4 regions of the Streptomyces odontotermitis genome follow, and region 3 is predicted to be linked to each of the others. Evidence: riboswitches for the same ligand, from Rfam matches in the RefSeq annotation. Region 3 holds a riboswitch; each other region holds the start of a gene.
The links. Region 3 has a riboswitch for cobalamin ahead of ACQB60_RS27495 (CbtB domain-containing protein). Riboswitches for the same ligand answer to the same signal wherever they lie in the genome.
Positions count from the first base shown of each region.

Region 1 (4,939 bases), on a different contig from region 3:
CTGATCACGTCGGCGTCGAGGTCGTCGATGGCCTGGACGATGTCGCCGAACTCCGCGTAGCACATGTGCGTGTGGATCTGCGTGGCCGCGCGCACGCCGCTCGTGGTCAGCCGGAACGCCTCCGTCGCCCACGCCAGGTAGGCCGGGTGGTCGGCGGCGCGCAGCGGCAGGGTCTCGCGCAGGGCGGGCTCGTCGACCTGGATGACCGACGTCCCGGCCGCTTCGAGGTCCTCGACCTCGTCCCGCAGCGCGAGGGCCACCTGGCGCGCGGTGTCGCCGAGCGGCTGGTCGTCGCGGACGAAGGACCAGGCGAGCATCGTCACCGGGCCGGTCAGCATGCCCTTGACCGGCCGGTCGGTGAGCGAGTTCGCGTACGCCGTCCAGCGCACCGTCATCGGCTCGGGCCGGGAGATGTCGCCCGCCAGGACCGGCGGGCGCACATAGCGGGTGCCGTAGGACTGGACCCAGCCGTGCTGCGTGGCGAGATAGCCGGTGAGCTGCTCGGCGAAGTACTGGACCATGTCGTTGCGTTCGGGCTCGCCGTGCACCAGGACGTCGATGCCCGCCTTCTCCTGGAAGGCGAGGACGTCGCGGATCTCGGCCTCGATGCGCTCCTCGTACGCGGCCGTGTCGATCCGTCCGGCGCGCAGGTCGGCGCGGGCGGTGCGCAACGCGCCGGTCTGCGGGAACGAGCCGATCGTGGTGGTCGGAAGGAGTGGCAGGCCGAGCTGGGCGCGCTGGGCCTCGGCCCGCCGCTCGTACGGCGCCGAGCGGCGGCCGTCCGCGTCCGTGACGGCGGCGGCGCGGGCGCGCACCGCCGGGTCGTGGGTGATCGCCGAGCCTGCGCGCGAGGCCAGGTCGGCGCGGTTCGCGGCGAGTTCGGCGGCGATGGTGTGGATGCCGCGGGCCAGGCCGCGGGCGAGCGTGACGACCTCCGCCGACTTCTGCTTCGCGAAGGCCAGCCAGCGCAGGATCTGCGGTTCGATGTCCCGCTCGGCGGCCGCGTCGAGCGGCACGTGCAGCAGTGAGCAGGAAGCCGCCACGTCGACCCGGCCGGCCAGACCCAGCAGGGTGCCGAGCGTCGCGAGGGACTTCTCGAAGTCGTTGATCCAGATGTTGCGGCCGTCGACGACGCCCGCGACGAGCCGCTTGCCAGGAAGACCGCCGACGGCCGCGAGGTCGTCGAGGTTGGCGGCGGCGGCCCCGGTGAAGTCCAGGGCAAGGCCGTCCACCGGCGCCTTGGCCAGGACGGGCAGCGCGTCGCCGAGCCGGTCGAAGTACGAGGCGACCAGGAGCTTCGGCCGGTCCGTGAGCGCGCCGAGGTCCCGGTAGGCGCGCTCGGCGGCGCCCAGTTCGGCCGGGGTGCGGTCCTGGACGAGGGCGGGCTCGTCCAGCTGCACCCAGTCGGCACCCGCCGCGCGCAGGTCGGCGAGGACCTCCGCGTACACCGGCAGGAGCCGGTCGAGCAGGGTCAGCGGCACGAAGTCGGCGGCGACGCCCGGCGCGGGCTTGGCGAGCAGCAGGTAGGTGACCGGGCCGACGAGGACCGGCCGCCCGTTGTGGCCGAGTGCCAGGGCCTCCTTGAGCTCGGCGACCTGCTTCGTGGAGTCGGCGGTGAAGACCGTGTCCGGTCCCAACTCCGGGACCAGATAGTGGTAGTTGGTGTCGAACCACTTGGTCATCTCCAGCGGCGCCACGTCCTGGGTGCCGCGCGCCATCGCGAAGTATCCGTCGAGGCTGTCGGCGGCGACGGGCGTGCGGTGGCGGTCGGGGACGGCGCCGACCATGACGCTGGTGTCCAGGACGTGGTCGTAGTACGAGAAGTCGCCGGTCGGCACCTCGTGGAGGCCGGCGTCGGCGAGCTGCCGCCAGGTGGCGCTGCGCAGTTCGGCGGCGGTGGCGCGGAGGGCGTCGGCGTCGACGCGGCCCTTCCAGTAGCCCTCGATCGCCTTCTTCAGTTCCCGGTTCTGGCCCTGGCGGGGGTAGCCGTACACGGTGGCCCGTGCTGCCGCGGCTGCGGGCTTGGTGGTCACGGAGATCTCCTTCGCGAGATGAATCCCTGAGATCCCGGGGACGGGACGAGAGCGCGAAGGGCGACGGACCCGGCGGGGCGAGCGTGCACGGCACGGCACGGTTCGTCCGCCTGGTATGTACGCCGACCCGCCCTCGAGGTCACCGGGATGTCCGTGCACGAGTGGTTCGTGCGCGGGCAGTTGGCAGGTCTTCGGACTCGCGGGCGCGTCCTCACGTGGAGGACATCTACTGGCCGTCGCTTCCCAGCCCCTTCCCGGGGCCAGTGCGTGTGACGGCGGTCGTTCCCGCTCACCGCTGCGGGGCAGTCCCGGATTCCCACCGGGTTCCCTCTTGCGACGCTCCCGCCTGGCGGGCGGGGCGAACCAGCTGCACGGGCCACCCTACCTAACGGTCGCGATCTCCTTCCGCCGCTGCGGGGGAGACGTCCGCCGTCGCAGGAGCGGCGTCCGCTGTCGTACGGGAGACCAGCCGCTCATAGCGCTGCCGGGCGGCCTGCGGGGTGCCGAGACCGAGGCCGAAGGCGATCTCCGGCCAGGTCATGCCGCGGCCGCGCGCCATCTGCAGGAGCCCGGCCTCCAGTTCGTCCATCTCGCCGCGCGCCAGCGGTATCAGGGTCAGCGCGGCGGTGAGGTCCGCGCGGTCCACCTCGGCCTCCCCGTCGGTGAGTTGGGCCGCGCCGCTGAGCAGGAACGACACCAGCCTGATCGCCTCGTGCGGCGCGAGCACCGCGGGGTGGACCTGGCGCCCGCGCTGCGCCGCGTCGGCCGCGTGCCGCTCGGCGATGCGGAAGAGGGCCGCGGGGGCCCGTCGGGCCCGCGCCTGGTCGGGGTCCGGGGGAGTGAACGCGGCGTCGGACGAGGCGAGTTCGGTGGATCCAACTGATGCGGCGGATTCGGCGGGTTCAGGGGCAGAAGTGGGTGCCATGCGTCCAGGGTGGTGGGCCACACAAGAACGCGTCAACGGATTATTGTGAACGGTTTGTTTGCAGGCGGAGGCGGGCCGCCGCGATCTCCGCGTAGGTGTGGTCGCGGTCCTCCCAGTGCGAGCCCTCCACGGACTTGCCGGGCTCCAGGTCCTTGTAGACCTCGAAGAAGTGCGTGATCTCGCGGCGGTCGAACTCGGGGATGTCGCTGATGTCCTGCACGTTCTCGTGCCGGGGGTCGTGCGCGGGCACGCACAGGACCTTCTCGTCGGGCCCCTTCTCGTCGCTCATCACGAACATCCCGATGGCCCGGCAGCGGATGGTGCAGCCGGGGAACGTCCGCTCGCCGGCGAGCACGAGGGCGTCCAGCGGGTCCTCGTCCCGGCCGAGGGTGCCGTCGATGTAGCCGTAGTCGGCGGGGTAGCGGGTGGCGGTGAACAGCATCCGGTCCAGGCGGATGCGCCCGGAGGCGTGGTCCATCTCGTACTTGTTCCTGGACCCTTGGGGAATCTCGATGGTCACGTCGAACTCGGGTCGGTCGGCTCTCTCCATGACGCGACCATCCACCAGCCGGGCGCCCCCGTCTACCCGGCTGCGGGCAGGACCTCGCCGGGCACGGCGCAGGCCCCGACCCACACCTGGGTGATGGCGCTGATGTAGCGCGCCCCGCAGCGGTCGGACGGCACCACGAGCTGGCTGCCCGCCCGGTCCAGGTCCGCGCCGTCCAGCGAGGTGGCGAGCAGGACCGGCACGTCGCCGAAGTCGGCGTCGAGCTCCGCCCAGGACAGCACCGTGTGGTGCCCGTCGCCGCCCCGGACCGCCAGGAGGAAGCGCGAGCGGTCCTTGCGGCGACGGGCGTCGAAGGCGGGACGCGCGTCGGCGACCACGTCCCGCAGCAACGGCCCCTCGAAGACGTGGTGCTGGGGGCCGTTCGTCGCACAGTCGAAGGTGACCTCGGCGCGGTGCGGGGGCCAGCCCCGGCGCAGGTCGGCGACGGACAGCGTCGCGGGGCGCAGCAGCTCGCCCCGGAGCGCGAACGTCCCTGTGCGCGTGCCGAGTTGGTCCATGTGCCCGCCCCCTGCCGCCGATCCGCCGGTCCATCAAGAAGAGGAGGATCTCAGAATCGAGCCGAATCCGATAGATTCCTCGCATACATGAAGTGATGATGAGAGCGCCCCTGGCAGATGCGCACTTCTCTCTACGGATATCCGGCTGCCCCGTGGCAGGGCAACTGGCGGATCGACCGAAGGGCGCGGAGCGGCTTCGAGGCATCGTCCGAGACGCCGACCGAGGGGCGCTGCAAGGGGTTTCGCCGACTGTTGATCTTGCATCTACGATGCATGCACTCGTGCTCGCCCGGCGAATGCGAGGTGCCGGGGCCGCTGCCCGTCCCCTCCCCGGCAGTCACACAAGGAGCCACCGCATGCACGTCGACCACCTCCTCCAGCTCGAAGAGCTCGGCCTGCGACTCCTGTGGGGCGAGCCGCCGCTGCTCGCCCGGGAGATCGGCGGAGTGACGACGACCGACCTGGAGGACCCGGTCCGCTTCCTGCAGTCCGGGGAGATCGTGCTGAGCGCCCTGGTGTGGTGGAACCGTGAGGAGGGCGCGGCGAGGACCGAGCGCTTCGTCTCGGCCCTGCGCACGGCCGGGGCCGTCGCGCTCCTGGCGGGCGAGGAGCACCACGGCACCGTCCCCGAGGACGTCGTGAAGGCGTGCCGCAAGCACGGCATTCCACTCCTCGCCGTGCCCGCGCACACCACCTTCCGGGCCATCACGGAGACCGTCTACCTGCGCCAGTGGGGCGACTTGAGCCGCCGCTCCACCGACCACTACGCCCTCCCCGAGAACGTCCGCACCGAACTGGGCCGCCTCCTCGACCGCGACGCCCCCACCGCCGAACTCCTCGACCGGGCCTTCGCCCCGCTCGGCCCGCTGCCCTGCTACCTCTTCACCGCGACCGGCCGCACCCTGGCCCGCACCCG
Region 1 is NZ_JBNJLS010000008.1:188,089-193,027, reverse strand. It holds gene metE (5-methyltetrahydropteroyltriglutamate--homocysteine S-methyltransferase) at 1-2,033, opposite strand, end outside; cobalamin riboswitch at 2,199-2,416, opposite strand; gene ACQB60_RS23935 (DNA-binding protein) at 2,419-2,958, opposite strand; gene ACQB60_RS23930 (inorganic diphosphatase) at 2,999-3,508, opposite strand; gene ACQB60_RS23925 (molybdopterin-dependent oxidoreductase) at 3,541-4,023, opposite strand; gene ACQB60_RS23920 (PucR family transcriptional regulator) at 4,380-4,939, shown strand, end outside.
Region 1: it holds a riboswitch for cobalamin, as region 3 does, so the genes downstream of both, metE (5-methyltetrahydropteroyltriglutamate--homocysteine S-methyltransferase) here and ACQB60_RS27495 (CbtB domain-containing protein) in region 3, are expected to answer to the same signal.

Region 2 (4,939 bases), on a different contig from region 3:
CGGGCTGACCGACCGGCGCGTGGAGATCACCGGCCCGCCCGAGCGGCGCATGGCCGTCAACGCCCTCAACTCCGGCGCCCAGGTGTGGATGGCGGACTTCGAGGACGCGACCTCACCCACCTGGGACAACATCGTCGGCGGCCAGCTGACCCTGCTGGACGCCATCGAGCGGCGCATCGACTTCACCAGCCCCGAGGGCAAGGAGTACCGGCTCCGCGACCGCCACGAGCTCGCCACCATCGTGGTGCGCCCGCGCGGCTGGCACCTCGTCGAGAAGCACCTGGTCATCGACGAACGCCCGCTGCCCGCCGCCCTGGTGGACTTCGGCCTGTACTTCTTCCACTGCGCCCGCCGCCAGCTCGACGCGGGCCACGGACCGTACTTCTACCTGCCCAAGCTGGAGAACCACCACGAGGCCCGGCTCTGGAACGACGTCTTCGTCCTCGCCCAGGAGCTGCTCGGCATCCCGCGCGGCACCATCCGCGCCACCGTCCTCATCGAGACGGTCACCGCCGCCTTCGAGATGGAGGAGATCCTCCACCAGCTGCGCGAGCACAGCGCCGGGCTCAACGCGGGCCGCTGGGACTACCTGTTCAGCCTGATCAAGAACCTCGGGCACCGGCCCGACTTCGTGCTGCCCGACCGCGCGAAGGTCACCATGACCGCGCCCTTCATGCGCGCGTACACCGAACTGCTCGTGCGCACCTGTCACCGGCGGGGCGCCCACGCGATCGGCGGCATGGCCGCGCAGGTCCCCGGCCGGGACGCGGACGCGCACGCGGCGGCGCTCGCCACCGTGCGGCTCGACAAGGAACGCGAGGCCGAGGACGGCTTCGACGGCTCCTGGGTCGCCCACCCCGGGCTCGTCGCGGTGTGCCGGGACGTCTTCGACCAGGTCCTCGGGGAGCGCCCGCACCAGCTGGACCGCACCCGCGAGGACGTCGCGGTCACCCCCGCCGACCTCCTGGCGGTGCGTCGCACCGTCGGCCCGCCCACCCCGGAGGGCGTTCGCGCCAACGTCGCCGTCTCCCTGCGCTACTTCGACGCGTGGCTGCGCGGGCAGGGGGCCGTGGCACTGGGCGGCCTGATGGAGGACGCCGCGACGGCGGAGATCGCCCGCGTGCAGATCTGGCAGTGGCTCCGGCACCGCCTCGTGGACCGCGACACGGTCCTGCGCATCGTCGACGAGGAGGCGGCCGCCCTCGGCGCCGAGCATCCCTGGGCCCGGGTCGACGAGGTCCGCTCCCTCTTCGAACGCACCGCCCTGGGGCGGGAGTTGCCCGCCTTCTTCACCACCGACGCCTACGCCCGCCACCTCGCCGCGCGAACGGAGATCCCCGCATGAGCACCTCGGGAACGAACGCGGGCATCACCGGAGTCGGCATCACCAGAGTCGGCGTCGTCGGCGGCGGCCAGATGGGCGCGGGCATCGCGGAGGTCTGCGCCCGCGCCGGGCTCGACACCCTGGTCTGCGAGGCCGACGCGATCGCCGCCCACGCCGCCCGTGACCGCGTCACCGCCTCCCTCGAACGCGCCGTCCGGCGCGGCAAGTCGGACCGGGCGGCCGCCGAGGACGCCCTCGCCCGCACGGCCTTCACCGGCAGCCTCGACGACCTGGCCGACCGCCAGCTCGTCATCGAGGCGGTCGTGGAGAACACCGACGCCAAGACGGAGGTCTTCACCGCACTCGACAAGATCGTCGAGGACCCGGAGGCGATCCTCGCGACCAACACCTCCTCGATCCCCGTGATGCGCCTCGGCATGGCCACCGGGCGCGCCGACCACGTGGTCGGCCTGCACTTCTTCAACCCCGTGCCGGTGCTGCCGCTGGTCGAGGTCGTGAGCTCGCTGCACACCGCGCCCCAAGTCCTCGACAGGGTGCAGGAGTTCGTCACGCGCACGCTGGGCAAGACGGCCGTCCGCTCCCGGGACCGTGCGGGCTTCGTCGTCAACGCGCTCCTGATCCCGTACGTGCTGTCCGCGATCCGGATGGCCGAGTCGGGCTTCGCCACCGCCACCGACGTGGACGCCGGGATGGAGCTGGGCTGCGCGCACCCCATGGGACCGCTCAGACTGGCCGACCTCATCGGCCTCGACACCGTCGCGTCCATCGCGGAGTCCCTGTACGAGGAGTTCAAGGAACCCCTGTACGCCCCGCCGCCGCTGCTCCAGCGGATGGTGGAGGCGGGGCTGCTCGGGCGGAAGAGCGGGCGGGGGTTCCACGCCTACGAAGGGGCCTAGGGGCAGGGGCCGGGGAGAGAGCCTAGATTTACTAGGACGTCCAACTATATAGTCGCGACCAAGGCCCGCGGTGCAGGGAAGCCGGTGTGAATCCGGCACGGTCCCGCCACTGTGACCGGGGAGTGTGCCGTCGAGCGGTACGCCACCGACTCGCCCTGAAGGGGGAGTTGGGAAGGCGGGCGGCGCGCGCAGATCCGGGAGTCAGGATACCGGCCGCGGGATGTTCCGTGTTGTCCACGAGGATGGAGCTGACACGCATGGCACCGGTGTGCACACGCGTCCCCGGCAAAGCCGCGGCCCGACGGCCGCGGCCCCCGCACGGCGAGCGCCGATCGGCCGTCGCAACCCCCTGACGGCCCACCGACCTTCGCGGTCTCGCGCAGCCCCGCTCCCGCACGCCACCGCGTGCGCACGGCGCGGCGGCGCGCCATCCCGGATCACCTGACGAGAGCAGGCACACCCATGGTCCGCGACCAAGCCCCCGCCCCCGTACGCGAGTTGACCCACTTCATCGGAGGCAGGCACACCCCGGGAACCTCCGGCTCCCACGGCGACGTGTACGACCCCAACACCGGCCGGATCCAGGCCCGCGTGCCCCTCGCGAGCCGCGCCGAGACCGAGGCGGCGATCGCCGACGCCGCCCGCGCGCAGCCCGGCTGGGGCCAGTGGAACCCGCAGCGCCGCGCCCGCGTGCTGCTGCGGTTCCTCCAGCTCGTCGAGGACGAGAAGGACGCCCTGGCCCGGCTCCTGTCCGCCGAGCACGGCAAGACGATCGCCGACGCCCACGGCGACATCCAACGCGGCCTGGAGGTCGTGGAGTTCGCGGCCGGCATCCCGCATCTGCTCAAGGGCGAGTTCACCGACAACGCGGGCACCGGCATCGACGTCCACTCGCTGCGCGCGCCCCTCGGCGTCGTCGCGGGCATCACCCCCTTCAACTTCCCCGCGATGATCCCGCTGTGGAAGGCCGCCCCCGCCCTCGCCTGCGGCAACGCCTTCATCCTCAAGCCCTCCGAGCGGGACCCGTCGGTGCCGCTGCGGATCGCCGAGCTGTTCCTGGAGGCGGGCCTGCCGCCCGGTGTCCTCAACGTCCTGCACGGCGACCGGGAAGCTGTCGACACCCTCCTGGAGGACCCGCGCGTCGCCGCCCTCGGCTTCGTCGGCTCCACCCCCGTCGCCGCGCACGTCTACGCCACCGCCGCCGCCCACGGCAAGCGCGCCCAGTGCTTCGGCGGCGCCAAGAACCACATGATCGTGATGCCGGACGCCGACCTCGACCAGGCCGTGGACGCGCTGATCGGCGCGGGCTACGGCTCCGCGGGCGAACGCTGCATGGCGATCTCCGTCGCCGTCCCCGTCGGGGAGGAGACCGCCGACGCCCTCGTGGCCCGCCTCAAGGAGCGCATCGCCGCGCTGCGCATCGGCCGCAGCGACGACCCCGAGGCCGACTTCGGCCCGCTGGTCGGCCGGGACGCCGTCGACCGGGTCCGCTCCTACGTCGGCCTCGGCGTCGAGGAGGGCGCCGAACTCGTCGTCGACGGACGCGACTTCACCCTGCCCGGACACGAGGACGGCTTCTTCGCCGGAGCCTCCCTCTTCGACCGGGTCACTCCGGACATGCGGATCTACCGCGAGGAGATCTTCGGGCCCGTCCTGTGCGTCGTGCGCGCCGCCGACTACGAGGAGGCCCTCCGGCTGCCCAGCGAACACCTCTACGGCAACGGCGTGGCCCTCTTCACGCGCAACGGCGACACCGCCCGCGACTTCACCCGGCGCGTGGACACCGGCATGGTCGGCGTCAACGTGCCCATCCCGGTGCCCGTCGCCTACCACACCTTCGGCGGCTGGAAGCGCTCCGGCTTCGGCGACCTGAACCAGCACGGACCGGACGCCGTGCGCTTCTACACCCGCACCAAGACGGTGACGTCCCGCTGGCCCTCAGGACTGCGCGAGGGCGCCAGCTTCACCCTCCCGACGATGGGCTGACGCCGATGACCTCCACCCTCCTGACCGAGGACCAGCAGGCCCTCGTCGAGACCACCCTGGACTTCACCCAGGACCACATCGCCCCGCACGCCCTCGACTGGGACCGCGACAAGCACTTCCCCGTCGACGTGCTGCGCAAGGCCGCCGGGCTCGGCCTCGGCGGCGTCTACGTCCGCGAGGAGTCCGGCGGCAGCGGCCTCACCCGCTCCGACGGCGTGCTCGTCTTCGAGACCCTCGCCTCCGGCTGCCCGTCCCTCGCGGGCTACCTGTCCATCCACAACATGGTCGCCTGGATGATCGACCACTACGGCGACCCGGGCCAGCGGGAACGGTGGCTGCCCCGGCTGTGCGCCATGGAGGACCTCGCCGGCTACTGCCTGACCGAGCCCGGCGCGGGCTCCGACGCGGCGGCCCTCACCACCCGGGCCGTCCGCGACGGCGACGACTGGCTGCTCACCGGCGTCAAACAGTTCATCTCCGGCGCGGGCGCCGCCCAGCTGTACGTGGTGATGGCCCGCACCGGCGGCGCGGGACCCGACGGCGTCTCCGCCTTCGTCGTCGACAAGGACGACCCCGGCGTCTCCTTCGGCGCGAACGAACGCAAGATGGGCTGGAACGCCCAGCCCACCCGCCAAGTCGTCCTGGACGACGTCCGGGTGGCCGGAGACCGGCTCCTCGGCAGCGAGGGCCAGGGCTTCCGCATCGCCATGAA
Region 2 is NZ_JBNJLS010000008.1:201,907-206,845, reverse strand. It holds gene aceB (malate synthase A) at 1-1,345, shown strand, start outside; gene ACQB60_RS23990 (3-hydroxybutyryl-CoA dehydrogenase) at 1,342-2,241, shown strand; cobalamin riboswitch at 2,293-2,473, shown strand; gene ACQB60_RS23985 (CoA-acylating methylmalonate-semialdehyde dehydrogenase) at 2,704-4,227, shown strand; gene ACQB60_RS23980 (acyl-CoA dehydrogenase family protein) at 4,233-4,939, shown strand, end outside.
Region 2: it holds a riboswitch for cobalamin, as region 3 does, so the genes downstream of both, ACQB60_RS23985 (CoA-acylating methylmalonate-semialdehyde dehydrogenase) here and ACQB60_RS27495 (CbtB domain-containing protein) in region 3, are expected to answer to the same signal.

Region 3 (4,939 bases):
GAAGAAGTGGACGTACACGAAGGGCATCCGCCAGTTCCCGACGTACCCGGCGATCTTCCAGATGGCCAGCGGGAAGCTCTTCTACTCGGGCTCGAACGCGGGCTACGGCCCGGACAACGTGGGCCGCAAGCCCGGCATCTGGGACCTGAAGACCAATAAGTTCCAGAAGATCCCCGGCATGAGCGACCCGGACCTCCTGGAGACCTCCGGCACCGTCGAACTGCCGCCCGCGCAGGACCAGAAGTACATGGTGGTCGGCGGCGGCGGCGTCGGCGAGTCCAAGGAGTCCAGCAAGAAGAACCGGATCGTGGACCTGAAGGACCCCAACCCGAAGTTCACGGACGGGCCCGAGCTGGAGAAGGGCACGCGCTACCCGCAGATCTCCACGCTGCCCGACGACACGGTCCTGATCTCCGGTGGCTCCGAGGACTACCGCGGCCGCAGCGACTCCAACATCCACCAGGCGCGCATCTACAACCCGAGGACCAACGAGCTGAACCGGGTCGCCGACCCGGAGGTGGGCCGCAACTACCACTCGGGCTCGATCCTGCTGCCCGACGGCCGCGTGATGTTCTTCGGCTCGGACTCGCTCTACGCCGACAAGGCCAACACCAAGCCGGGCGAGTTCGAGCAGCGCATCGAGATCTACACGCCGCCGTACCTGTACCACGGCGCGCGGCCCTCGCTCGGCGGCGGCCCGAAGACGATCGAGCGCGGCGGTTCCGGGACGTTCACCTCGAAGCACGCCACGTCCCTCAAGACGGCCCGGCTGATCCGGCCCAGCGCCTCGACGCACGTCACGGACATCGACCAGACGTCGATCGCCCTGGACATGAAGAAGTCGGGCGACAAGGTCACGGTGACGGTCCCGAAGAACCGCAGCCTGGTCGAGTCGGGCTGGTACATGCTGTTCGTGACGGACGACCAGGGCACACCGAGCAAGGCCCAGTGGGTCAAGGTCCCCTGATTCCACGGGAGTTCACCCGCATACGCCGATGGGGCGCCCTCCACTCAGGAGGGCGCCCCATCGGCGTACGGAAGGAAGCTACTTCAAGGAAGCTACTTCGCGGACTTGGCGAGCCCGAGCGCGTACTCCGGCCACCACTCCCCCGCCTTCGGGCCGCCCTTGCACGTCCCGTCCGACTCACCGGGCCGCTTGACCCAGAGGTAGGCGTCGACGAGCGGGTCGGCCGTCTTGGTCGTGGGCGCCTCACCGAGCGCACGGCCCGGCGGGTTGCACCAGGGGTCCTTGGCCTTGGCGTCGTACGGGCCGTTGCCGTTGCGGCTGGTGTCGATGACGAAGTGCTTGCCGCCGACCTTGCCGGACAGCTGCTTGCCGAAGGCGATGCTGGCCTGCGTGGTCTGGAAGTTGGAGACGTTCACCGAGAAGCCGTCTGCCTGCTCGACGCCCGACCACTTCAGGGGCTCCCAGATCGAGTCGGGCCCCTTGCCCCAGCCCGCGTTGCCCGCGTCCAGGTACACCTTCGTGTTCTTCAGGGACTTGAGCTTGCCGATGGCGCCCTTGAGGAGGTCGTAGCGCTCCTCGTGGAGGTTGTCCGGGGTGCACTTGTCGACCATGTGCAGGACCGCGTCCGGCTCCAGGATGACCGTGGCGGGCCGGTCGCCGATGCCCTTGGCGACGCCGTCGATCCACGCCCGGTACGCATTGCCGTCCGCCGCGCCGCCCTTGGAGAACTGGCCGCAGTCGCGGTGCGGGATGTTGTAGAGAACCAGGAGCGCGTCCCGGTCTGCCTTCTCGGCGGCCTCGGTGTAGCCGCGCGCCTCCTGCTCCGGGTTCTCCGGGCCGATCCACTCGCCGACCGGCTGCTCGGCGATCTTCCGGATCAGCTCGGCGTCGTCGCCCTTGCCGTCCTTTTCGTACGCGGTGACCTGCTTCGCCGCGTTCCCGTCGGGATTGACCCAGTACGGGTCGCTGCCCTTCGGCTGCTGTTTCACGGGGCCGCTGGACGAGTCGTTGTCCTTGCCGTCGTCCGAGGAACACCCGGACAGCAGCAGCGCCGCGGCTCCCACGAGCGCCACCCCCGCCTTCACCCCCCTCGTGTGTCCACTCCCGCGACCTGTGCCTTTGCGGTACATCCACTCCCCCTTGGGTGCACTGTCCGTTTCCCAATCCTGACATACGGCTTCCCCCCTCACGAGGGCCCACCTGCCCCGGGCGGAGAGCTGTGGGCGAGCTGTTACAGCGGCCGTTAACGCGCGCCCCCGCGGGGTAGGCGAAGGCAGCGGGGCAGCCAGGGAGGGGAGGCTGATGTGGACCGCAGCACGGAACTCCGGCTGGCGGAAGTCGTGGTGGAGAGCGCGGACACACTGCGGGACGACTTCCGGGCCGAGCACTATCTGCGGGGCATGGCCGACCACTGTGTGGAGCTGTTCGGCGCGCACACCGCCGGAGTGATGTTCACCCACCGCACGGGCGAGAGCCGCACCATCGCGCTCGCCCCCAGCAGCCACCAACAAGAGGTCGCGATAGCCCTGTTGAGGTCCCAGAGGAGCGACGGGCCGTGCGTGGAGAGCTACAGCACCGGCACGACGGTGGCGCCCGTGCGGCTCACCGAGAGGGTGACGGCGATCCGCTGGCCCGAGTTCACCGCACAGGCCCTGGAGCACGGCGTCACGATGACGTACGCGGTGCCGATGCGCCGCGGCGAGTCCGTGTTCGGCGTGCTCAATGTCTTCCTCGCCAGGCAGGCCACTCCCAACGGTGAGGTGCGGTGCGCCGAGATCCTGGCGAGCGCGGCCGCCCTCGGGCTGCACAACCACGAGGCGTACGCCGGCTACCGCACGCTCAGCAGGCAGTTGGAGACGGCGCTGACCAGTCGCATTCGCGTCGAACAGGCCAAAGGCATACTCGCCGAGCGCTGGCGCACCGGAATGGAGCCCGCCTTCGCGGCCCTGCGCGGCTACGCACGCAGGGAACGCCTGGCCATCGACCGCGTCGCGGGCGAGCTGATCGAGGGAAAGCTCAACGACGCGGCGCTGCGCCCCGGCAGGTCCGGACCTGATGAAACCGAACCCCTCTGAACTGTGGCGATCACGCAGGGCGATCCGGCCACGACTTGGCGTCAAACGCCCCCTAGGCCGGGAGGCATATTCGCTCTAGAGTCGGTTCTGACGGCCCAAGCCCCCGGCCGGATCAGGCTGAACCTGCCCACCCCGCAAGCGGGTCGGCACCACAGCTCCCGCGCCGGCGCCGGGTTACTCCCGCGACTCGTGCGCGCGCGGTGGAGGACCAGCCCGGTCGACGGTTCCGGGGGGAGCGGTCCGTCGACCGGGCGACGGTCCACCGTCGCAAGCGGGCTTGCGCAGGTCGCAGGGGGCGCAGAGGCGCGGACGTGGTTGACAGTGTCCATGCCGGACTGGGACTCTCCGGGACGACAAGTCCATACATCGAGGCGACGGTTGACAGGAACCCGGTGCGATTCCGGGGCGGTCCCGCCACTGTGACCCCGTGCGTGCTCCCCAGACGTGCGCGGAAGTCAGGAACTGAGCCGTCGTCCTCCTGCCATGGGGCGTGGAAACCCCAGAAGGAGGCCCACCCGGTATGTCTCTGCACACTGCACCGACCACCGACACCACGGCGGCCCAGGCCGCCGCGACCCAGACGCGCGACTGGCTCATCGCCTCCGGCGCGGCGATCCTCGCGCTGATCGCGCTGTACGCGGTGTTCATCGACAACGGCTCGCTGATCTCGGCGACCGGCAGCTACCTGCACGAGTTCGCGCACGACGGCAGGCACCTCTTCGGTGCCCCCTGCCACTGACGGGCGGGCGATCTCAGCACCATGTCCTCCCCGACACCTGTACTCCCCCTGCTCGGGCGCGGGTTGGCGGCGGGAGGGGCGGCGGGCCTCGCGGCCGGTCTCTTCTCCCTCCTCCTCGCCGAGCCCCTGATGGACCGCGCGATCCGCGCCGAGGAGAAGCGCACGGCCGCCGAGGAGCACGCGCACGGCGCCGGCCAGTCCATGCAGCACCACGAGGAGCTCTTCACCCGCTCGACCCAGCACCTCGGCCTGGTCGTCGCCGCTGTCGTCGCCGGTCTCGCGATCGGCGTGCTGTTCGCGGTGGCGTACGCCCTGGTGCACCGGCGCGCTCCGCAGACGTCCCCCTGGCCGCGCGCCCTGACCTTCGCGACGGCCGCGTTCGTCGCGGTCTCGCTCCTGCCGGGCCTGCGCTACCCGGCTAACCCGCCGGGCGTCGGCGACTCCGGCACGGTCGGCGACCGGCAGGCGATGTGGCTGGCATCGGTCGCGATCGGCGTGCTCGGCATGTTCCTGGCCTGGCAGGTGTACGTGCGCCTGGCCGCCAAGTCCCTTCCGGTGCGCCAGATCGCCGTGGCCCTCACGACGGTCGCCGTGCTCGCGCTGCTCTTCGCGCTGCCCGACAACCCGGACCCCGTTCCGGTGGACGCGACGCTGCTGTGGGACTTCCGGATGCTGTCGCTCGCCTCGCACGTGCTGCTGTGGGCGGTGTTCGCGGCGGTCTTCGGCGGACTCGGCCTGCGCGCGGCCGCCAAGTCGGCCTCGGCGGAGGGCGGTTACGCCCGCACGTCCCCGAACACGGTCTCCGTGGAGCCCACGGCCTGACGTCCCGGTCGAGGGCGGCCCCGCGGCGGGACCGGGGCCGCCGTCACCGTCACCCACGCTCCGTGAGGCGCCCCGCGAGACGCTCCGCGATGGCCTGCGCGCACTCCAGCGACTCCCGGCCCGCGGTGTCGACCTCCATGTCGTAGCGCACGCCCTGGTGCACCGACTCGGCCTGCCCCGCGGCCATTCCGGCGGCCCGGTCGCCCCGCGCCAGCTCGCGCGCGGCCGCCACCTCGGGGGCGCAGCGCACGCCCACCCACAGCACGGGCACGTCCACGAGCGCCTTATCCCAGCGGGCCTGCGAGGCGGCGCCCCCGAGGAAGACCTCGTCGACGA
Region 3 is NZ_JBNJLS010000011.1:40,649-45,587, forward strand. It holds gene glxA (radical copper oxidase GlxA) at 1-967, shown strand, start outside; gene ACQB60_RS27485 (glycoside hydrolase family 6 protein) at 1,060-2,097, opposite strand; gene ACQB60_RS27490 (ANTAR domain-containing protein) at 2,272-3,042, shown strand; cobalamin riboswitch at 3,401-3,528, shown strand; gene ACQB60_RS27495 (CbtB domain-containing protein) at 3,563-3,781, shown strand; gene ACQB60_RS27500 (CbtA family protein) at 3,803-4,603, shown strand; gene cpt (chloramphenicol phosphotransferase CPT) at 4,653-4,939, opposite strand, start outside.

Region 4 (4,939 bases), on a different contig from region 3:
CCCCGATCGGCATGGGCTGCCGCGTCTGCGAACGCCTCGACTGCCCGCAGCGGGCGGTCCCGCCGCTCGGCCGCCCGCTGGCCGTGGACGAGCGGAGCAGCACGTTCGTCCCGTATCCGGTGGCGGACGCGCAGCCGTAGCGCCCCGGCCCCGCGCAGACGGCAGCCTCGCTCAGACGGCGCGCGCCTCCTGCCACACGGGCTCCCCAAGGCCCCGCCGCGCCAGCCACCCCCGCAGCTCCTCGACGTCCGCCGCGTCGAGGAGCGCGGGGTCGACGGTGGTCCGCAGCTGGTGCGCCACCCCGGAGTCCACCAGCAGACCCAGGCTGCGCAGCGCGGGCGCGGCGCTGCCCCGCACGCCGGTCACGCGCCCGTACGCCGCCGGGGCCGCCTTCACGTCGAAGCCGACCCAGTCGACGAGGCCCGCGCCCAGGAGCTGCCCGAAGCGGCGCGGGTAGGCGCCGCCGGTGTGCAGGCCGACCTGGAAGCCGAGGCGGCGCACCGCGCGCATCGCGTCGGCGAGACCGGTCTGCAGCAGGGGTTCGCCGCCGGAGAAGACGACGCCGTCCAACAGGCCCCGGCGGCGGGCGAGATGGGCGGTCACCTGGGCCCAGTCGACGGCGGCCGGGGCACGCGGGTCGAGCAGCGCGGGGTTGTGGCAGTAGCCGCAGCGCCACGGGCAGCCCTGGCAGAACACCGTGGTGACGAGGCGGCCCGGCCAGTCGCAGCTCGACAGGCGCGCCCAGCCGCCGATCCGGATCACACCGCCGCTTCCTGGAAGTGCACGCGTTCGGCGTGCTCCCCCTTCTTGCCGATGTTGAAGGACGCCACGGGCCGGTGGTAGCCCATGACCCGCGTCCACACCTCACAACTGCCGCCGCAGGTCGGGCAGTCGTGGTGCTCGCCGGCGAGGTAGCCGTGCTCGGGGCAGATGGAGAAGGTCGGGGTCACCGTGAGGTAGGGCAGCTCGAAGCGCTCCAGCGAGCGCCGTACGAGACTGCGGCACGCCTCGGCCGTGGAGATGCGCTCGGACATGTACAGGTGCAGCACGGTGCCGCCCGTGTACTTGGTCTGCAGCTCGTCCTGGCGCTCCAGTGCCTCGAAGGGGTCGTCGGTCCAGCCGACGGGCAGCTGCGAGGAGTTGGTGTAGTAGGGGTTCGTGTCGGTGCCCGCCTGCAGGATGCCGGGGAAGCGGCGCCGGTCCTCCTTGGCGAAGCGGTAGGTGGTGCCTTCGGCGGGGGTCGCCTCCAGGTTGTAGAGGTGGCCGGTGCGCTCCTGGAACTCGGCCATGCGGGCGCGCACGTGGTCGAGGAGGCGGACGGCGAAGGCGTGCCCGCGCGGGTCGGTGATGTCGTACGCGTCGTGCGTGAAGTTGCGGATCATCTCGTTGATCCCGTTCACGCCGATGGTGGAAAAGTGGTTGCGCAGCGTCCCCAAGTAGCGCTTCGTGTACGGGAACAGGCCGCCGTCGATCAGATCCTGGACGGTGACCCGCTTGACCTCCAGGCTGTCGCGGGCGAGGCCGAGGAGCCGGTCGAGGGCCGCGAGGAGGGCGTCCTCGTCGCCCGCGTGCAGATGGCCGAGGCGGGCGCAGTTGAGGGTGACCACGCCGAGGGAGCCGGTCTGCTCGGCGCTGCCGAAGAGGCCGTTGCCGCGCTTGAGCAGCTCGGTCAGGTCCAGCTGGAGGCGGCAGCACATGGAGCGGATCTGGTGCGGCGCGAGGTCGGAGTTGATGAAGTTCTGGAAGTAGGGGAGCCCGTACTTCGCGGTCATCGCGAAGAGCCGCTCGGCGTTCTCGCTCTCCCAGGGGAAGTCCGCGGTGATGTTGTAGGTGGGGATGGGGAAGGTGAACACCCGCCCGCCGGCGTCCCCTTCGGTCATCACCTCGATGTAGGCGCGGTTGACGAGGTCCATCTCGGCCTGGAGCTCGCCGTAGGTGAAGTCCGCCTCCTCGCCGCCGATGACGGGCACCTGCGCGCGCAGGTCGTCCGGGCACGTCCAGTCGAAGGTGAGGTTGGTGAAGGGGGTCTGGGTACCCCAGCGCGAGGGGACGTTCAGGTTGTGCACCAGCTCCTGCATGCACTGGTGGACCTCCGCGTACGTCATCGCGTCCTTCCTCACGAAGGGCGCCATGTACGTGTCGAAGGAGCTGAACGCCTGCGCGCCCGCCCACTCGTTCTGCAGGGTGCCGAGGAAGTTGACGATCTGGCCGACCGCCGAGGAGAAGTGCCGGGGCGGCGCCGAGTCGATCTGCCCGGGCACTCCGTTGAACCCCTCGGTGAGCAGGGTGCGCAGCGACCAGCCCGCGCAGTACCCGGCGAGCATGTCGAGGTCGTGGAGGTGCAGGTCGCCGTCCCGGTGGGCGTCGGCGACCGCCGCCGGATACACCTGGTCCAGCCAGTAGTTGGCGACGACCTTCCCGGCGGTGTTGAGGATGAGCCCGCCCAGCGAGTACCCCTGATTCGCGTTGGCGTTGACCCGCCAGTCGCTGCGGTCCACATATTCGGTCACCGAAGCCACGGCGTCGATCTGAGTCACGTCGGCCCTCCCACGAGGCAGTACGGAGAAAGGTCCTCGCCGCGCGGAGATGCGCGGGAGGCGGCCGGCAGGTATCGGACTCGGGCCGTCGTGCGGCACTCACCGTTGCGGGGCAGCCCCGGACTCGCACCGGGTTCCCTGTTGCCTCGGCGGGCAGTTGAGCGCCCGCCGAACCGACTGCCGAAACACTACATGTGGGGTTATGGGCGACACGCCGACGCTAGATATTGGGTGACGTTGGGCCCTGGTGGCGGGTCTTTGGTCCCGCGAGCGCGCCCTACGCCTTCCGCTCAACTCCCGCCGCCCCCGCGGTTTCCGTGGCGCCCGCGGCTCCCCCGGCGCCCGCGCCCCCGTCCTCCTTCATCGCCCGCGTCTCGCTCTTGAGGATGCGCAGCGACTTGCCCACCGCCCGCGCGCTGTCCGGGAGCTTCTTCGAGCCGAAGAGCACGACGACGACGAGCGCCACGACCACCAGGTGCCAGGGTTCCAGTGCATTGCGGAGCATGGCCGCCCCACCCCTTCTCACATCGGCCCGAGAGGCGCACCCCCGGCGGACCGCCCGGATGCCCCCTCAGGAAAGGTTGCTACATTGCGCAACTGTACAACCATGGAGGAGGAGCACCCTTGGCAGCCAGTCACAAGCGCAAGCGGGGCCGGGGGCGGCGCGCGCTCCTGACCGTCGTGTCGTTCGGCGTCCTCGCGACGGCCGGTGCGGGCTGGGTGTATCTGCGGCTCAACGGCAACATCAACACCTTCGGTTCGGACGGCATCTCCGACGAGCGGCCGGGCGCGGACTCGTCGAAGGGACAGAACGTCCTGGTCATCGGCTCGGACGCGCGCACCGGCGGGAACAGTGCGCTCGGCGGCGGCGACAAGGGCGACATAGGCCGCTCGGACACCGCGTTCCTGCTGCACGTGTACGCGGACCGCAAGCACGCCGTCGCCGTGTCCATCCCGCGCGACACCCTCGTGGACATCCCGCCCTGCCGGCTGCCGGACGGCTCCTGGACGAAGACGCAGCCGGACACGATGTTCAATGCGGCGTACTCGGTCGGGCAGACCGCCAAGGGCAACCCGGCGTGCACCCAGAACACCGTCGAGAAGCTCACCGGGCTGCGCGTCGACCACACCGTCGTCGTGGACTTCAAGGGCTTCGCCTCGCTGACGGACGTGGTGGGCGGGGTCGAGGTCTGCCTGCCGAAGGACGTGTACGAGGGAGACCTCAACCCCAACCGGGGCAGCCGGGGCGACCGCCTGTTCCGCAAGGGCCCGCAGGAGGTGTCGGGCACCGAGGCGCTGGACTACGTCCGCATCCGGCACGGCATCGGCGACGGCTCCGACATCGGCCGCATCAAGCGCCAACAAGCCTTCGTGGCAAGCCTGTTGAAGAAGGTGAAGAGCGACGGCCTCACCCCGACCAAGCTGCTGCCGCTGGCGGACGCCGCGACCAAGTCGCTGACCGTCGATCCCGGCCTGGGCTCCGCCGACAAGCTCATCTCCTTCGCGATGTCGCTGCGGGACATCGACCTGGGCAACACCACGTTCGTCACCCTCCCCTGGCGGTACGAGGGCTCGCGCGTCGCCGTCGTCCAGCCGGACGCCGACGCGCTGTGGGCCTCGCTCAAGGACGACCGCACGCTCGACGGGAAGGACGCGGGCGGCGGCGGGCGCGACGACGACCGGCCCGCACCCAAGGACAGCGGCCCCGTCCGGGGCGCCGGCATCGAGGTCGCCGTCCGCAACGGCACCACCGTCACGGGCCTCGCCGCCCGCGCCGCCGGGACGCTCACCGAGCACGGCTTCACCGTCACCGGCACCGCGACGGCCGACCGCCAGGACCACACCACCACCCTGATCGAGTACGGGCCCGGCCAGAGGAAGAAGGCCGAGTCCGTAGCCCGGCTCTTCGCGGACGCCGAGCTCAAGGCGGCCCCGGCCGACGCCCCGGGCATCCGGATCACGCTCGGCCGCGCCTACGCCGCCGACCCGTCAGCCACCGCGTCAGACAAGCCCTCCGCCACCCCCTCGCCCGTCCCCTCCAAGGTCGCCGCCGACGCCCGCTCCGGCGACGCCGACGCCTGCTCCGACCTCTCGTACGGCTGACCCTTCGTACGACTGACCTCTCGTACGGCCGACCCTGAGATGTCCCTGATCCGCCCGTGAGCTGCGTCAGGAGACTTTGACAGGCCCCGAGGTACATGTCAGCGTTTCTTGACAGGCACGAGAGAGAGGCCGCGATGGCCGGGGAAAGCGATCGGGAGCCGACGGGCGACCAACTGCTCAAGGTGCTCTCGGCGCTGGGCAATCCGCATCGCATGCGGATCGTCGCGGCGCTCCACGAGAAGCGCAATTACGTGAGCGCGCTGGCCCGTGAGATCGGCATGGGCCGCCCGCTGCTGCAC
Region 4 is NZ_JBNJLS010000008.1:210,021-214,959, forward strand. It holds gene ACQB60_RS24005 (short-chain fatty acyl-CoA regulator family protein) at 1-140, shown strand, start outside; gene ACQB60_RS24010 (anaerobic ribonucleoside-triphosphate reductase activating protein) at 172-762, opposite strand; gene ACQB60_RS24015 (ribonucleoside triphosphate reductase) at 759-2,537, opposite strand; cobalamin riboswitch at 2,587-2,730, opposite strand; gene tatA (Sec-independent protein translocase subunit TatA) at 2,815-3,042, opposite strand; gene ACQB60_RS24025 (LCP family protein) at 3,135-4,640, shown strand; gene ACQB60_RS24030 (ArsR/SmtB family transcription factor) at 4,775-4,939, shown strand, end outside.
Region 4: it holds a riboswitch for cobalamin, as region 3 does, so the genes downstream of both, ACQB60_RS24015 (ribonucleoside triphosphate reductase) here and ACQB60_RS27495 (CbtB domain-containing protein) in region 3, are expected to answer to the same signal.